Regions from separate parts of the Phyllobacterium sp. P30BS-XVII genome, predicted to be linked through region 2. Evidence: riboswitches for the same ligand, from Rfam matches in the RefSeq annotation. Region 2 holds a riboswitch; each other region holds the start of a gene.
What was found. Region 2 has a riboswitch for cobalamin ahead of FHW17_RS11300 (DUF1636 family protein). Riboswitches for the same ligand answer to the same signal wherever they lie in the genome.
Positions count from the first base shown of each region.

Region 1 (4,603 bases), on a different contig from region 2:
GCGAGCGCAGATAATAGGTGGTCTTCAACCCGCTGTTCCAGGCGAGGCGATAAAGCTCGTCCAGTTTCTTGCCGCTTGGGTTGGCGATATAAAGATTGAGCGACTGCGCCTGATCGATCCATTTCTGCCGGCGCGAGGCCGCTGCGATCAGCCATGCGCTGTCGATTTCAAAGGCAGTGGCATAGAGCGCCTTGAGATCGTCAGGGATGCGATCGATCTCGCCGACCGAGCCATCGAAATATTTGAGGTCCGAGATCATCACTTCATCCCATAGCCCGCGCGCCTTCAGATCATGCACAAGCGCGGCATTCACAACGGTGAAATCACCGGACATGTTGGATTTGACGAAGAGGTTCTGATAGGCGGGCTCAATGGACTGGGCGACGCCGCAAATGTTCGAGATGGTGGCGGTTGGTGCAATCGCCATAGTGTTGGAATTGCGCATGCCCGATTTTTTCACCCGCTTGCGCAAGGCTTCCCAGTCAAGGGTTGTGCTGCGATCCATGGAAAGCCTGGCACCGGTTGCTGTGCGGGCCTGATCGAGCAACTCAATGGAGTCGATGGGGAGAATTCCTTTCGACCACAGCGAGCCGCTGAAGCTTGGATAGCTGCCGCGTTCGCTGGCGAGGTCCACCGACGCGGAAATGGCATGGTAAGAGATCGCTTCCATGCTCAGATCGGCGAAAGCCACGGCCTCGCTGGACGCATAGGGAATGCGCAAGGCTTGCAAGGCATCCTGAAAACCCATCAGCCCAAGGCCAACCGGACGGTGACGCAGATTGGAATGGCGCGCTTCCGGAATGGTGTAGAAATTGATGTCGATCACATTGTCGAGCATCCGCATGGCTGTTGCCACCGTGCGGGCCAAACGTTCCAGATCAAGCCCCTGACTGCCAATGTGATTGGCTAGATTGATGGAGCCGAGATTGCAGACCGCAACTTCGTCCCTGGATGTATTAAGCGTAATCTCGGTACACAGGTTCGAGGAATGCACCACGCCGACATGGCCCTGCGGTGAGCGGATATTGCAAGGGTCCTTGAAAGTCACCCATGGATGGCCTGTTTCGAACAGCATGGTCAGGATACGGCGCCACAGGTCCAATGCCCTGACGGTGCGGAACACACGAAGTTCACCGCGCGCAGCCTTGGCTTCATAGGCCTCATAGGCGGATTTGAATTCTGCACCATAGAGGTCGTGCAGATCAGGCGTCTCATCGGGCGAGAACAGGGTCCATTGTTTATCCGCTTCCACACGGCTCATGAACAGATCAGGCACCCAGTTGGCCGTGTTCATGTCATGGGTACGGCGGCGGTCATCCCCGGTGTTCTTGCGCAGATCGAGAAACTCCTCGATGTCCACGTGCCATGTTTCAAGATAGGCGCAGACCGCGCCCTTGCGCTTGCCACCCTGATTGACCGCGATGGCCGTGTCATTGGCAACTTTCAGGAATGGCACCACGCCCTGACTTTCGCCGTTGGTGCCTTTGATGTGGGCACCAAGGCCGCGTACCGGCGTCCAGTCATTGCCAAGACCGCCGGAATATTTCGCCAGCAGCGCATTATCCTTCACCGCCTTGAAGATACCGTCGAGATCATCGGCAACGGTGGTCAGGAAGCAGGAGGATAGCTGCGGGCGCAACGTGCCCGAGTTAAACAATGTTGGCGTGGACGCCATGAAGTCGAACGACGACAACAGATTGTAGAATTCGATGGCGCGGGCTTCACGGTCGATCTCGCGCGACGCAAGTCCCATGGCAACGCGCATCAGGAACGCTTGCGGCAGCTCAAACCGGATGCCGCGTGTCTGCTGGAGATAGCGATCATAAAGCGTCTGCAAGCCGAGATACTGGAATTGCAGGTCGCGTTCCGGTTTCAAGGCAGTGGCAATCTTTTTGAGATCGAAACGAGCCAGTTCCGGGTCGAGCAGTTCGGCTTCAATGCCAGCTTTTACATAGGCCGGAAAATAATCTGCGTAGCGTTCCGCCATTTCTTGCTGGGTTGCCTGTTCAGACCTGCCGAAAACAAAACTCAATGCTTCGCGGCGCAGCTTGTCGAGCAGCAGACGGGCGGTAACGAAGGAATAGTTCGGCTCGGTTTCAACGAGCGTGCGCGCTGCCAGAATAGGCGCAAGCGACAGCTCATCGAGCGTGATGCCGTCATAAAGATTACGCTGGGTCTCGCTCAGAATGGGAGTAGCGCTGACCCCCTCCAGACCTTCACAAGCCTCATTGATGATACGGGCGAGACGGATGTCATCGAGCGGAGCCTTGGTGCCGTCGAGCAGGGTGACATTGAGTGACGGGCCGGTTTCAGCCACGGGCTCAACCAGTTTGGCGCGTTCCCGCGTACGCTCTTCCCGGTAGAGAACATAGGCGCGTGCAACCTTGTGGTTCTCGCTGCGCATAAGGGCAAGCTCAACCTGATCCTGCACATCCTCAATGTGAAACAGACGGCCCTCGCTGCTGCGGCGTTTCAATGTTGTCACGATGTCGGAGGTCAGACCTTCAACCACATCATGCACACGGCGCGAGCCAGCGGCGACATTGCCTTCAACGGCGAGGAAAGCCTTGGTCAAGGCGACAGTGATTTTCAGGGGATCAAACGGTGTTACCGAACCATTGCGGCGGATGACGCGGTAGCCGGGTTCTGTCGAGGATGATGGTGTGTCGCCAGAGCGAACAGGTGCTTGACCATCGGTACGGGTGGTTTCAAGAGAAAGAGACATGTGCTTATACCCCAAATGTTGGGGGCAAAGGTCGAGCGCACGCGTGCAAGGAATAGGTCAGGGACTGACCATTGCAAGCGACACACCGGGACACCCCGCCCGTGGACGTTCATCATGTTATGGCAGGTCTCCTGGCTCACAGGTCGGCGCTGGTGTCGGCCTTCCCGAAGCGATTGCACCTTGAGGGCGCAGCTTCAGTGGCATTATCGACAACAACTCGCTGTTTACAGTTGCGGGGGCAGCGCCGGCATCAATGTCAACGACACCTCACCGGCTTCCCTCTTAGCTCCCGGTCTTGCGACTCGGTAGAACCATAACATCTATATTTAGTATCAAATCGCCATCCGCAGTCAATAGGTAGATGGTGATATCTTCGCTAACTCAGAGCATCGCGGATTGGGGCAAAACAAATGGTACGGATTTGCCGGGCAGGCCACCCACTTTCAGCGCGCATTCATAAACACGCAAGATGCGGTCATCCGTCAAGACTTGCTCAGGTGTACCCACAGAATCAGCATGGCCCCTGTGCATAACCACAATACGGTCGGCAAACATGGATGTAAGATTGAGGTCGTGCAGGATCGCGATGACGCCGCCACCACGATCAGCAAAATCACGGGCAATCTGCATGATAATAAGCTGGTGTTTGATATCGAGGCTGGAAACCGGTTCATCCAGAAAGAGGAAGCGGGGCTGGCCATCAAGCACCGGTTGCCAGACCTGGCAGAGAACGCGCGCCAGTTGCACGCGCTGTTGTTCGCCGCCGGAGAGTTCCTGATAAAAACGTCCGCCAAAGCCTGCAAGGTCGACCCGTTCGAGCGCGTCATCCGGCAGGGTATCCACGGTATGACGAGGCGCGCCGGAACGGCCGCTGGTCATTCCAAGCTTGACGATTTCCCGCACGGTGAACGGGAAAGACAGCGAGGTTGATTGCGGCAGGATCGCGCGCATGGCCGCCATCTGCCAGAGTTTCAACTGGGTGATCAGGGTGCCATTGATGCTGATTGTGCCCTCATGCGGCAGATCACCGGAGAGAGCACGCATCAATGTCGTTTTCCCCGAACCATTAGGGCCGACGATGACGGTGAACTCACCTGCCCCAGCATCAAAGGATACATCTTTGACAATCTTGCTTCGTCCAAGTGACACGGAGACATTGGAAACGCGGATCATGGTCATAGGTCCAGAATGCCGCGACGACGCAGCAATATCCATAGGAAGAAGGGAGCACCAACGGCAGCAGTGACAATGCCGATGGGCAGTTCTGATGGAGCAACGATTGTGCGGCTCACAGCATCGGCAATCAGCAGCAGGCTTGCGCCAAGCAGCGCAGCCGCTGGCAACAGGTAACGATGATCCGGACCAATTACGAGGCGCAGAAGATGCGGGACAACTACGCCGACAAAGCCGATACCACCGCTGACGGCAACCGATGCGCCTGTTGCCGCTGCAACCGTGACAATGGCAATGCGTTTGAACCGCTGGACGGGAATGCCGAGATGGCTGGCTGATGCCTCTCCCAATGCCAGACCATTGAGGCCGCGGGCGAGGAAAGGTGAAATGACAAGTGCGAATGCAATCAACGGCCCTGATGCAAGTATCTTGATCCAGCTGGCACCGGCAAGCGAGCCGAGGCTCCAGAATGTCAGGTCACGTAACTGCTTGTCATCGGCGACATAAACAAGAACCCCGATATAGGCAGCGGCCATGGCACCAAGCGCAATCCCCGCGAGCAGCATGGTGGCGATGGATGTTTGTCCCCGCCGCGTTGCCACACGGTATAGAATAAGGGTGAAGGCCAAGGCGCCGAAAAAAGCAGCAAGCGGTAGTGCATAAAGCCCAAATAAAGCGACAACAGGCGCAAAAATGGTTCCGCCC
Region 1 covers NZ_JACGXO010000004.1:397,319-401,921, reverse strand. The annotation lists gene FHW17_RS14090 (ribonucleoside-diphosphate reductase subunit alpha) at 1-2,725, opposite strand, end outside; cobalamin riboswitch at 2,829-3,056, opposite strand; gene FHW17_RS14085 (heme ABC transporter ATP-binding protein) at 3,107-3,898, opposite strand; gene FHW17_RS14080 (iron ABC transporter permease) at 3,901-4,603, opposite strand, start outside.
Region 1: it holds a riboswitch for cobalamin, as region 2 does, so the genes downstream of both, FHW17_RS14090 (ribonucleoside-diphosphate reductase subunit alpha) here and FHW17_RS11300 (DUF1636 family protein) in region 2, are expected to answer to the same signal.

Region 2 (4,603 bases):
ATTCCAGCTGCGCTTCGAACCATTCCGGGCGGAAATCAAAGCCGTTCTCGCGCAGATCAGCGAGCACATCGAGAAAGTCCTGCCAGACAAAGGCGGGTAGCATGAAACGATCATGCAATGACGTGCCCCAGCGCACGAAACTGCCCTGTATCGGATTGTTCCAGAACCGGGCGATCAGCGCGCGGATCAGCAATTGCTGGGCAAGGCTCATACGCGCATTGGGCGGCATTTCAAAGCCACGGAACTCGACCAGACCGAGCCGCCCGGTGGGGCCATCGGGCGAAAACAGCTTGTCGATACAAATCTCAGAACGATGGGTATTGCCGGTGACATCCACCAGGAGGTTGCGGAAGAGCCGATCGACCAGCCATGGCAAAGGCGGCGTGCCTTCACCCGGTCGCGGCACCTGTGCCAGGGCGATCTCAAGTTCATACAGGCTGTCATGCCGCGCCTCGTCAAAGCGCGGGGCCTGACTGGTCGGACCGATGAACAGGCCTGAAAACATGTAGGACAGCGATGGATGGCGCTGCCAATGCAGAACAAGGCTTTTCAAAAGATCGGGACGGCGCAGAAACGGGCTGTTATTGGGCGTTTCGCCGCCAACAACCACATGGTTGCCGCCGCCGGTGCCGGTATGGCGACCGTCGATCATGAATTTGTCAGCGCCCAGTCGGGTCTGGCGGGCTTCCTCGTAGATCGCGGTGGTTGTCTCCACGCAGTCGCGCCAGTTGGCTGCGGGGTGGATATTGACCTCGATCACTCCGGGATCAGGCGCAACGCGGATGACATTGATGCGATGATCCTGCGGCGGGCTGTAACCTTCAATATGCACAGGCAGGCCAAGCCTGTGCGCGGCAGCTTCGGCAGCGGCGACCAGTTCCAGATAATCTTCAAGTGCCTCAACCGGCGGCATGAAGACGCTCAGGCGTCCATCGCGCGGCTCAACCGATATGGCCGTGCGCACTGCGCCGCCGATTTCGCCCAGTTCCTGCTCCACCCGCTCCTGTTGATTGCCTTCAGCCGCTGTGAAAGACGCAACGGTCAGTGGATGTTCAGGCGCGCGTTGCGTGGCGCGTGGTGCCGGGTCAGGCAGAGAACCGCGCTCGACTGACGGGTCAACCGGAACGATATATGGAAAATCCGACGGCGGCACATGCGGCAACGCACCGAGAGGCAGGCGGTAGCCCACGGGCGAATCCCCCGGCACGAGAAACAGCTTACCGCGACGCGTCGTCCATTTTTCACTGCGCCAGCGCGGCCCGGAAGCAAGGCTGTTCCAGCGCTGCACCGGCAGCACAAAACCGCTTGGCTCGGTGAGCCCACGTTCAAAAACCCGGGCAATACGGCTGCGCTCTTCGGGGTCTTTCAGCTTGGAATTGGAGGGGTCGACATTATCAGGCAGATTGCCTTCCTTGACGATCCATTCGGCCGGGTCTTCATAGGCGGGGGCCACCATCTCCTGTTCAACGCCAAGCTCATCCGCCAGCGCCAGCAGAAGCTTTCCGGCATCATCAGGCTTCACATCTGCCGTGCTGTTCTCAGGCGCGATCAGGTCAGGATTGACCCAGATCGGCTTACCATCCTTGCGCCAGTAGAGTGAGAACGTCCAACGCGGTAGGCTTTCGCCGGGATACCATTTGCCCTGCCCGTAATGCAGGAAGCCACCGGGCGCAAAACGCTCGCGCAGCCGCCGGATCAGTTTGTCGGCCTTTTCCCGCTTGGTGGGGCCGACGGCATCAGTGTTCCATTCGCCTGACTCAAAATCATCTATGGAGACGAATGTCGGTTCGCCGCCCATGGTCAGCCGCACATCGCGTTCTTTGAGGATGGCATCCACCTGTTCGCCAAGGGCATCGAGCGCATTCCATGATTCATCCGAAAACGGCTTGGTGATGCGCGGATGTTCGGAAACCCTGTCAACCCGCATATCAAAGCCGAATTCGACATTGGCAAACTCCGCCATACCGGAAATCGGCGCGGCGTTGCGGTAATGCGGGGTGGCGGCCAGCGGCACATGGCTTTCACCGGTCAGAAGCCCCGATGTCGGATCAAGGCCGATCCAGCCGGCACCGGGCAGATAGACCTCGCACCAGGCATGCAGATCGGTAAAATCCTTGTCTGTCCCGGCAGGGCCATCAATGGCAACGAGATCAGGCTTCAACTGGATGAGATAGCCCGAAACAAAGCGCGCAGCGAGCCCGAGATTGCGCAGGACCTGCACCAGCAGCCAGCTTGAATCGCGGCACGACCCAGAGCGCAGGCCAAGCGTCGCCTCCGGCTCCTGCACACCGGTTTCCATGCGGATGACATAGCCGATTTCCCGCTGGATGCGCGCATTGAGATCGACGACGAAATTCACCGTATTGGTCGGACTGCGATCAATCGTTGCGAGGAAGTTCGAAACCAGCGGCCCCACTGGTTCCGGCTTCATATAGATCGACAGGTCATCGCTGATTTCCTGCGGATAGTTGAACGGCCACGTCTCCGCGACCGGCTCCACAAAGAAATCGAAGGGATTATAGACGGTCATATCAGCGATGAGATCGACCTCGATCTTCAATTCCGTCACCGGTTCAGGGAAAACGAAGCGGGCAAGGAAATTGCCGTAGGGGTCCTGCTGCAGATTGACGAAATGATTGGCCGGACTGACCTTCAGGGAATGGCTGAGAACTTTCGTTCGCGAATGGGGCGCTGGCTGGAGCCGGATGATTTGCGGCCCGAGCATGATGGGCCGGTCATACTTGTAGTGCGTCAGGTGATAGACTGCTGCGTGAATTGCCATGTCGCCTCAAAAGCTACGATTCCACAAATACTCCAAGCACTCTACCGAGTTGTCAGCCAATTGAAATCTTTCATTTGCCAAAAATTTTGGCAGCGTCAAAAATTGCCGCATAAACGTGCTTGCAACGGCGGGGCTGGCCGCATAGCATCCGCGCCGATGGTTTCTCCGGCAAGACAACGCCGGGGATGAAAAGGGAACACGGTGAGGCGTACCCAAAAGGGACCGAGACCGTGGCTGCCCCCGCAACTGTAAGCGGTGAGCGATGCCTGACATGCCACTGGTTGAAAGACCGGGAAGGCAAGGCAAAGCTGAGACCCGCGAGCCAGGAGACCTGCCATCTCAATTGAAATTCGAACCGGACGGGGTGTGCCGGGAGCGATGCGATGTCTCTCCCGCATTGTCGCGATGGTGCATTGGCTGCGTTCCCCCAACCCCTGTCTTTGAGGCAATGGACAGGCATGAGCAGGCCGAACCACCAGATTATCGTCTGCACCCTGTGCAAGGCTTCCGACGGCGCACGACCGGGGCAGGACCTTGTCGACAGGCTTGCAGCGGAACTTAATGGCGATCCCGCCTATGAGGTACGCGGTGTCGGCTGCATGGCGGGCTGCGGACATCCCTGCACCGTGGCATTCCGCGCGCCTGACAAGGCGCAATATCTCTTCGGCGATATCTGCCCCGACGCCAACTTTGCCGACCTTATCGATTTTGCCCGGATGTATCAGCGCCTCGATGACGGCTGGTCCCAGGCGTCGCAGCGCCCGCCTGGCCTTTACGACAAGACACTCGCGCGAATTCCTGCACATCTATGACACGGCAGGCATTGACCAATGTTATAACGTTACTATACGAGAACAGTGTGCCTGATATGGCACGACAGAGTTTACCGATTTGGGACCCAGCACCATGTGTTTTGCCTGCAGTCACGGACATCATCAGCCCATGAACAACATCGTCATGCGCGCCGACGACGTGACATTTCGCACCTCCGGCCAGACGCTCGTCGACGAAACCTCGCTCGATATTGAGCAAGGTTCGCGGCTCGCCATTATCGGCCCGAATGGCGCCGGAAAATCCACGCTGCTGCGCATGCTGGCGGGTCTGCTACGGCCCTCCTCCGGCAATGTTTATATCGAAGGCACACCTATTGACCGGTTGAAACCCAGAGAAAGGGCAAGACGCTTCGCCTTTGTCGGCCAGACCGATGCGCCTGACCATCAGTTGCTGGTGGAGGATTATGTCTCGCTTGGCCGTATTCCGCATATGGGCGCTCTGACCAGGGCCGGAGATCGCGATATCGTGGCGGAGGCGCTGCTGCGTGCCAAGGTTGCCCAGTTTTCCCGCCGCCCCATAGGTTCGCTCTCCGGTGGTGAGAGGCAACGCGTGCAACTGGCTCGTGCGATTGCCCAGCAGCCTGATATTCTGTTTCTGGATGAACCCACCAACCACCTCGATCCGAAAGCGCGCAGCGAATTGCTGGCGCTTGTCGCCGGGCTCGACGTGACTGTCATCGCCGTGCTGCACGACCTGCCGCTTGTCGCGCCCTTTGCCACCCATGTTGCTGTCATGCACAGCGCGCAGCTGGTCGCCATTGGCACGCCGGATGAAACACTGACGCCGCGCATTGTCAGCGATGTCTTTGATCTCGACGTATTGCGCCTGCGCCACCCATCGCAGGATCGCGACCTCATGGTGTTCGAAGCACCGGAACCAACAACAACAATACAATCTGCTCAGCTACGGAGAATTTGATGAAAAGAACGTTGCTCGCCCTCGCTTTGTCGGCGCTATCTGCGCCCGCATGGGCGTTTCCTGTTACCG
Region 2 covers NZ_JACGXO010000003.1:423,651-428,253, forward strand. The annotation lists gene FHW17_RS11295 (transglutaminase family protein) at 1-2,782, opposite strand, end outside; cobalamin riboswitch at 2,923-3,136, shown strand; gene FHW17_RS11300 (DUF1636 family protein) at 3,241-3,594, shown strand; gene FHW17_RS11305 (ABC transporter ATP-binding protein) at 3,725-4,534, shown strand; gene FHW17_RS11310 (ABC transporter substrate-binding protein) at 4,534-4,603, shown strand, end outside.

Region 3 (4,603 bases), on a different contig from region 2:
CTTCCACACCCTGACGCTTGCTGCGCCCATCCTGATTAACAGGCGTATAGCGGAAATCAGGTGTTGCAATGCTGGTAATCTCATCGGTCAGGTTCTGGCGGAAATAGGTCACGTCAACCACCAGCTGCTCATCGAAAAAGCTCTGCTCGACACCGAAATCCCAGCCAAGGCTCTTTTCCGGTCGCAGGTTTGGATTGCCCTTGTAGGTTGAGGGAATATAGCCGAACTGATCGTAGAATGTCGGATTGGTAACGCCTGTACCAACGGAGCTATGCAGTCTCGTTCCCCAGTCCGGAATTTTCCATGCCGCACCGAAACTATAGGTCGATGCATCCTTGAACCGGTCATTGTCATCGTGGCGCGCGGCGGCGTTCAGATAAAGCTGGTCGAAAAACTCGCCCCTGTATTCCCCGACAAACGAATGCATGGTCCGGTCGTGTTTCTCGAACTGCGACGCGTCAAAATATGGGCTGTTAAAATCCGCCTTGGCAGGCCTCTGCTGGAAAGTCTCGCGCTCACCCTGATACCCCGCCGTAATCTGATGCCTGGCGTCGGCAAAGGCTGGCGTATCGAACTTGTAGGTGGCCTGATAGGAACCATTCAGCCGGTTGCCCTCATTGCCGGAGATATATTCGTCGTGCTTGAGATTGTCGCGCAATGTGTTGGTGTCGCTGATCCGCGCTTTTTGAGTCAGGGCACCATCCAGCGATGTCCAGGTAATGCCGAGCGAGCCCAGCAATTCCTTGGTCGTGGTCTGGTCGTCACCATCAACGACAAGCCCCTGAAACGGTGTGCCATAACCGCCATCGGGATCGAGATCGCTGCGGCGGTTGACGTAACGGAATGTACCATCGACAACCACATCGGGCGTTATATCGACCTTGAACTTGCCATTGATGGAGCCGTTCTTGTCGCCGTCCTTTTCTGAACCGAAATTCGAGATGTTGAAACCCTTGTTCTGGCGATAGGTGCCGGAGAGGGCAAAATCATAATTATCGGCGCCGCCCTGCAGCAGCACATTGCCTAGCCAAGTGCCATCTGTGCCCGCTTCCGAGCGTCCGCTGATCTTGAAACCGTCCCGGGTGCCGCCCTTGGTGATGATGTTGACCACACCGGCCAATGCGTTCGAGCCCCAGAAGGCGCTTTGCGGCCCGCGCAGAATTTCGATGTGATCGACATCTGTAACCGGCAAGCCGCCAAAGTCGAATTCGCCATTGCCGGTTTCGCTGGCTTCAACGCCGTCAATCATGACAAGAAGGTGGTTGGCTTCTGCGCCGCGTACCCTCACCTGTGTCAGGCCGCCATAGGAGCCGCCACGCGAAACGGCAAAGCCCGGCACCTGCCGTAACGCATCGGCAACGTAGCGTGTCTGGTTCTGTACCAGCTGCTCGCCTGTGATAACCGTATAGGCCCGCCCGGATTTTTCCGCATCAATGCGTGACTCGCCAAGATTGATATAAATCGGAGCAAGGACAATCGTCCCGTCTCCGTCGGTTGCCGGTTCCTGCGCAATGGCGACCCCGCTCAACAGACCAATGATTGCCCCTGCAAATCCCGTTTGCCTTAACATGATGCCCCCACAGCATGGGAAACGGCTGGCGTTTCCCCGATTACGTCTGAACCGCGGGCTGGATGGGCAGCAAGGGGATTGTAACAATCAACCTGCAATCGCTCCGGCACACGGCAACACTTTTTCAAATGTCACCGCGACGAGCGACCGCGCCTGAACACACCCCGTGTTCGAGCTGGGTGACCGGAACGGGCAGGTCTCCTGACTTCCGGATCACTGCATGTCCCCCGCCTTCCCAATCACGCAAAAGCGCTTTCAGTGGCACTATGGAGGACCGCTCACCGGTTACAGTTGCGGGGGCAGCCACGGATTAGGCCCCTTCTTGGGTCATCCTCACCGTGTTCCCTTTTCATCCGCTTTTGATCGCGGAACCAATTCCATATTCTGGATAGCAACCTCGTCTTGAACGGTCAACAATCACAGGGGGCCTAAATTGTTGACATTGCCCCTTCCACGAAAGAGAAAAATTTAATCTATAAAAATGCCTGAATCTGTACACACGATCTGCGAACATTTCGGCCTTAGCCAAATTCTTCCAATATATTGCTCACAAAAGGTATTTTCGCCGCGATCGAGGGTTATGCAGCGTCTGCTAATTTGCTGATCTGCCTTGCAAAATCAGCCATTGCATATTAATCGCTGCCGATTACATAAGGTTTGCTGGCATTACCAGGCGCGCATTTTCGCCGATGAACCAGTTGAATGATGCCAGTTGAATAATGAATGGAGCAACGCCCGGCTCGTTCATTTGTTGATATCAGTATCGAACGAGAGAACCCGGGATGACTGCATTTTCGCCAGTAGCTGCAACAGCGGCAACCGTTCTTGAGCCAGACGACGTTTCGGCGCCGGTTGCCTTTCCTATTCCTGATAATGTGTATGCGGAAACAGTGACCGAGGTTCGCCATTATACCGACCGCCTGTTCCGCTTCCGCATCACCCGTCCCGCGAGCTTCCGGTTCCGTTCGGGCGAGTTTGTCATGATCGGCCTGCCCAATGCGGAAAAGCCTGTTTATCGCGCCTATTCCATCGCCAGCCCATCTTGGGATGAGGAAATCGAGTTCTTTTCGATCAAGGTTGAAAATGGCCCGCTGACCGAGCATCTGCAGAAGATCAAACGCGGCGATACGGTCCTTCTGCGCAAGAAGTCGACGGGCACGCTCGTTCTCGATGCACTGCTGCCGGGAAAGCGCCTCTATATGCTGTCGACAGGAACAGGTGTTGCACCCTTCGCCAGCCTGATCCGTGACCCTGAGACCTATGAGAAGTTCGAAGAAGTCATTCTGGTGCAGACCTGCCGCGACGTCGCCGAACTCAAATACATCACCGAAATGGTGGAAGGCATCAAGGATGATCCGCTGATCGGCGAATTTGCCGCCGACAGCCTGCGGCTCTACACCACGACCACGCGCGAAAATTTTACCCATATGGGCCGCGTTACCGATCTGATGACAAGCGGCAAGCTGTTCAGTGATCTCGGCCTGCCGCCGCTCAATCCGGAAACCGATCGCGGCATGATCTGTGGTTCGATGCACATGATCCACGATACGAAGGCTATTCTGGAATCCTTTGGTCTCGAAGAAGGCGCGAACAACAAGCCGTCGACCTATGTCGTGGAGCGGGCCTTCGTCGGCTAAACCGTTCCCCTATATCCAGATTTGAATCATGTGCCCGGTCTTCACAGACCGGGCATTTTTGTTTTGAGCATTTTTGTCACCGATTTGTGACACCGGGCCTCTTCTAAAAGATGAGTCCACATGCTATATGTATCGTTGTTATAAGCATCCTTACGAGTTTTAAAGCCCCACATCATGGATAACATGCCCACTCTTGGCTTTCTGCTGCATGAGGTTGCGCGGTTGTTGCGCAAACGATTTGAACAGCGTGCAAAGCACATTGGCCTGACCCGCTCCCAGTGGCAGACCCTTGCATACCTCGCAAAGAACGAGGGCATCCATCAGGCTGGATTGGCCGAAATTCTCGAGATAGAGCCGATCACGCTGGTGCGTATTCTGGACAAGCTGCAGGAACGCAACCTGATCGAACGGCGCCGGCATCCCACTGACCGCCGGATATGGCTGCTTTATCTGCGTGACGAAGCGCGGCCACATGTCGATGACATGCGCGTTATCGGCGAAATCACCCGTTCCGAGGCGCTGGCCAATGTGCCCGCCGAAGACCGGGAGCATCTGCTTCGAACTCTAACCCTTATGAAGTCCAATTTGATCGATGCCTGTCAGACACCGGTCGATGACAGGAAGAAACACCATGGCTGACGGCTCACCAACCTCCCGCATTCCCGCCAATTCTGACGAGGCTGTTCTCGAAAAGACCGACGCAAACAGCGAGGCGCCTGTTGCAGCGCGCGTCAACGAGCCCGTGCCCTTGCCGGATATCACCCCGCCCAAGACACGCCGCAACCGCACACGGCAGATTCTCTTCACCGCTCTTCCCATCGCCCTTATCGTCGGCGGCTATTTCTACGTCACGGGCGGACAGGTCATGTCCACGGATAATGCCTATGTACAGGCGGATATGGTCGGCGTATCGACCGATATCTCCGGCCTTGTCAGCTCGGTTGACGTGCATGACAACGAAATCGTCAAGCAGGGCCAGATTCTGTTCCGCATCAATCCGGATGTTTACCGCATCGCCCTTGAAGGCGCTCAGGCACAGCTAGGCACGGTGCGCAACCAGATCCTCAACCTGCAGGCAAGCTACAAACAGACCTTGGCCGAGATTGCGCAGGCGGAGTCAGATATTCCTTTTTATCAGAAGACCCTGCAACGGCAGGCGGATTTGACCAACACAGCCGCCGTGTCCAAGGCAACCTATGATCAGGCCAAGCATGATCTGGATGCCGCACAGCAGAAGGTCGATGTCGCCAAGGCGCAGGCCGCAACCACATTGGCCCAATTGGGTAACGACGTTGACCAGCCGGTTGAGCAGAACCCATCCTATCTGGCCGCGAAAGCCACAGTTGATAAAGCCCAGCATGATTTTGATGCAACCACTGTGCGCGCGCCGTTTGAT
Region 3 covers NZ_JACGXO010000009.1:92,813-97,415, forward strand. The annotation lists gene FHW17_RS21515 (TonB-dependent receptor) at 1-1,570, opposite strand, end outside; cobalamin riboswitch at 1,744-1,961, opposite strand; gene FHW17_RS21520 (ferredoxin--NADP reductase) at 2,353-3,207, shown strand; gene FHW17_RS21525 (MarR family transcriptional regulator) at 3,382-3,846, shown strand; gene FHW17_RS21530 (HlyD family secretion protein) at 3,839-4,603, shown strand, end outside.
Region 3: it holds a riboswitch for cobalamin, as region 2 does, so the genes downstream of both, FHW17_RS21515 (TonB-dependent receptor) here and FHW17_RS11300 (DUF1636 family protein) in region 2, are expected to answer to the same signal.

Region 4 (4,603 bases), on a different contig from region 2:
AAACTCTCAAACTCATCATGATCATGCTCTTCACCCGCCTCATGCTCCATTTCATGGTGCGATTTGCGGTTGGCAATGTCCTGTTCCGTGCCAACGCCAAGCCCCAGCAGAAGCTCATTGCTAAGCTTGCCGAAGCTTGCCGAAACCATGTTGAGCGAGCGGGACGAGCGGCTCTGCACATCGCCGCGCACCCCATCAAGCTGCTTGTCATTGATAAGGTCTGTCTTGTTGAGCACAATCAGGTCGGCGGCGCGAATCTGGTCTTCGAACAGTTCTTCGAGCGGGCTGTCATGATCGAGTGATTCATCCTGAATGCGCTGGGCATCAACCTTGTCATGATCATCGGCAAAACGGCCTTCGGATACGGCAGAGGCGTCAATCACGGTAACAACACCATCAACCGTTACCTGCGTCTTGATTTCAGGCCAGTTGAACGCTGCAACCAGAGGCTGCGGAAGGGCGAGACCCGATGTCTCGATGACAATATGATCGGGGCGATCAGGACGATCAAGCAGCTTGGTCATGGTCGGAATGAAATCATCCGCCACTGTGCAGCAGATGCAGCCATTGTTCAGCTCGATCACATCCTCGTCGCGGCAGGCTTCGATACCGCAGCCCTTGAGCAGACCGCCATCGACGCCCAGATCGCCGAACTCATTGATGATAAGCGCGATACGCTTGCCATTGGCGTTTTCAAGCAGATTGCGGATCATCGTGGTTTTGCCCGAACCGAGAAAACCGGTGATGACTGTTGCTGGAATCTTTTGACCCTGCATATTCCTATCCCTTCATTGTGAGCGGCAGTCCGGCTGCCACGAAATAGACTGTTGCCGCAGCTTGCGCCACGGCCTGATGGAGACGTCCGGCATGGTCGCGAAAATCGCGCGCCATGCGGTTCTCCGGAACGATGCCGAGACCCACTTCGTTCGAGACCAGAACAATCGAACCTTGAAGTTTCGGCAGCGCTTCGACAAGCTGCCGCGTCTCAGCGGTAATATTGCGCTCATCCATCATCAGATTGGTGAGCCAGAGCGTCAGGCAGTCGACAAGAACAGCCTTGCCCTCGCCAGCCACCCCTTGCAGGGTATCCAGCAGATCAAGCGGCTCTTCTATGGTACGCCATAGTGAACCGCGCTGCTTTTTATGCAGGTCAATGCGTACAGACATTTCCTCATCCCACGCCCTGCCCGTTGCGACATAGATCGCGTCAAGGCCCGACGACTTGATCAGGCCTTCGGCAAAGCTGGATTTGCCCGAGCGGGCACCGCCGAGAATGAAAGTCACACCTGAATTGAGTTGAGGCATCGCCGCTATTGCAACCGCAACGATCCATCCATCAAAGGGAATGCGGGCGGGAAAACAAGCAAATGCGTCATACGAGCAGCCATAACAACCTCCGTGCTGGGCCTGAAGGGACATTACCCTTCGATTCTTGGGCAGGATTACCCCAAGCCTTTCCTGGGAAAGGCTCTATGACTGGCAGGTCTCCTGGCTCGCGGGTCACAGAATGAATGCCGCCTTCCCGGTTTCCCAGTGGCTGCCCTCTGCATATGCGTCAGGCTTTGCATTGATCCTCGCCGCTCTACAGTCGCGGGGTCGGCTGCGGTGGGACCGCCCTTCAGGGTACGGCCGTCGCATTCCCTTTTGATCCCTTGGCCTTCGACCAATATGGGAACCAATCATGGGCTGGACGTTATTCATCCCCCACGAGAAATGTCAATTGAATGTGTGCTGTTTGGTAAGAGAGTGGTAGGGTGGGTTCGTGGTTCGACAAGCTCACCATGAGGGAGAGGGATGATGCAAGGGAGTTTTATTCTGCCACGTTGCGGAGCTTGGCTCCCTACAACCCACCCATTTCCCTCATGGTGAGCTTGTCGAACCACGAACCACGCACCATCAACGTTCACCCCCCTCTGCCCTGTCGGGCATCTCCCCCACAAGGGGGGAGATCAGCTGACAGTGCCGCCTAGCACAATCTGAGAACCATGCCTGTTGTGCAAAGGCGTTTATGCCAATGTGATCTCCCCCCTTGTGGTGGTCCGAAGGACGGGCGAGCCACGGGTCTCGCCCCTCTGCCCTGTCGGGCTACCGGCGGTGTGAGCATCAATATCTGCCTGCAGCACATGCAAGCAACGCATCGACATCAATCAAATCCTCCAGCTGCCCCGCGATACTATCCAGCGCGGCATCCACACCCGCACGGTAATCAAACTCGTCAGCCGCAATACCCATCGACCCCAGCAGCGCCGCACGAAAGCGATCCGCGCCGAAAAGCCCGTGCAGATAGGTCCCAAACACCTTGCCGTCTTTCGATATCGCCCCATCATTCACACCATTGATACGGGCAACAGGGCTGGAACAATCCGGGCCCGTCGTCCGGCCCAGATGAATTTCATAACCGCTGAGCGGCAGATCGAACTGCAGTGAATGTGCCTCGACATTGCGCACGGTCTTTTCAGGTTCCATCACCGTATCGATCTCGAGATGCCCGAGCCCTTGGGTTTCCGTCACGTTGCCCTCGATGCCATCAGGGTCGCGCACCGTCCGGCCGAGCATCTGGAAACCGCCGCATATGCCAATGATATGCCCGCCGCGACGCCGGTGCAGGTCCAAATCCTTGTCCCAGCCATTTTCGCGAAACCGCAGCAAATCGCTGATTGTGGATTTGGAACCGGGAATAATCACCAGCCCCGCATCGGACGGCAGCCGCTCGCCACTGCGCACCATCACCACATCCACCTGCGGCTCGGCCATCAGCGGATCGAGATCGTCAAAATTGGCAATGCGATCAAGCACCGGCACCGCGATTTTGAGCGCCCGGCCCTCGCCCTTCGCCAGACGTTCCAGCACAACCGAATCTTCCGCCGGCAACCGTGCTGCATCTTTCAACCACGGCACGACGCCGAAAGAGGGCCAGCCGGTAAATTGGCTGATGGCTTTCAACCCGTCATCAAACAGCGAGACATCACCGCGAAACTTGTTGATGAGATAACCGATGATCATATCCCGATCTTGCCGTTGCAGGATCGCATGGGTCCCGACGATTGAGGCAATCACCCCACCCCGGTCGATATCGCCGACCAGCAGCACAGGCACGTTGGCGCGGGTGGCAAAGCCCATATTGGCGATATCCCCTGCCCTGAGGTTGATTTCCGCTGGCGAACCCGCCCCCTCGACGATCACAAGATCAGCGCCATCGCGCACAATATCCCATGACGCCATGACAGCATCGAGCAGCTGCGCCTTGAATTTCTGGTAATCGCGCCCCTTCGCCTGTCCCCAGACTTTGCCCTGCACGATGATCTGGCTGCCGGTCTCGGACTGCGGTTTCAAAAGCACGGGATTCATATGCACTGATGAGGGCACGCCGCAGGCGACGGCCTGCAACCATTGCGCCCGGCCAATCTCGCCGCCATCATCGCTGACAGCGGCATTATTCGACATATTCTGCGGTTTGAATGGCCGAACTTTTAATCCGCGATTGCGCGCAAGCCGGCAAAGTCCGGCCACCAGGACGGATTTCCCAACATCTGACCCTGTTCCCTGCAACATGATTGCGTGTGTCATGGGCTTTGAGTAGCGGATATGTCTTTCTCTTCCTAGCCCCCGTCAAAACGCATCTCTGTCGTTGCGCGGCCCCACGCTTGGGATAAACTGCGGCTAAGAGGAATACAGGGAGGTTATCATGGATGCGCTCGTGGATACGGCGTCCAGCCAGTTCGAACTCAATGAAGATCAGCTGGCAATTCAGGACATGGCCCGCGCCTTTGCCGCGGACCGCGTTGCACCCAACGCGCTTGCCTGGGACCGTGACAAGCATTTTCCAGCTGATGTCATCAGGGAAACCGGCCCGCTCGGCATGGGCGGCATCTATGTGAAGGAAGAGTTTGGCGGCTCGGGGCTCAAACGGCTCGATGCAGTGCTGATCTTTGAAGCGCTATCAGCCGCCTGCCCGGCCTTCTCCGCCTTCATATCGATCCACAACATGGCAACATGGATGATCGATCTCTACGGCAATGATGAACAGCGCCAGCGCTTTGTGCCGCATTTGACCTCGATGGAGTGGCTGGCAAGCTATTGCCTGACCGAACCCAATTCCGGCTCGGATGCCGCAGCGCTTAAAACCCGTGCGGTGCGCGATGGCGATCATTATGTGCTGAATGGTGCAAAACAGTTCATTTCAGGCGCAGGTGATACGGACCTTTATGTCACTATGGTGCGCACCGGCGAGGATGGCCCGAAGGGCATCTCGACGCTGATCATCCCGAAAGATGCGCCCGGCCTTTCCTTCGGTGCCAATGAGTACAAGATGGGCTGGAATGCCCAATCCACCCGGCAGGTGATTTTCGACAATTGCCGCGTGCCGGTGGCAAACCTGCTCGGTGCTGAGGGCGATGGCTTCAAGATTGCCATGGGCGGCCTTGATGGCGGACGCCTCAATATTGCCGCCTGCTCGCTTGGCGGTGCCCAGTCGGCACTCGACAAGGCAGTAACCTATGCGTCCGAGCGCAAGGCGTTCGGGAAGGCGATCAACCAGTTTCAGGCGCTGCAATTCAAGCTGGCGGATATGGAAACGGAACTTTCGGCGGCGCGCGTCCTGCTT
Region 4 covers NZ_JACGXO010000002.1:612,045-616,647, reverse strand. The annotation lists gene cobW (cobalamin biosynthesis protein CobW) at 1-776, opposite strand, end outside; gene cobU (bifunctional adenosylcobinamide kinase/adenosylcobinamide-phosphate guanylyltransferase) at 781-1,305, opposite strand; cobalamin riboswitch at 1,461-1,695, opposite strand; gene FHW17_RS08845 (cobyric acid synthase) at 2,104-3,567, opposite strand; gene FHW17_RS08840 (isobutyryl-CoA dehydrogenase) at 3,698-4,603, shown strand, end outside.
Region 4: it holds a riboswitch for cobalamin, as region 2 does, so the genes downstream of both, cobU (bifunctional adenosylcobinamide kinase/adenosylcobinamide-phosphate guanylyltransferase) here and FHW17_RS11300 (DUF1636 family protein) in region 2, are expected to answer to the same signal.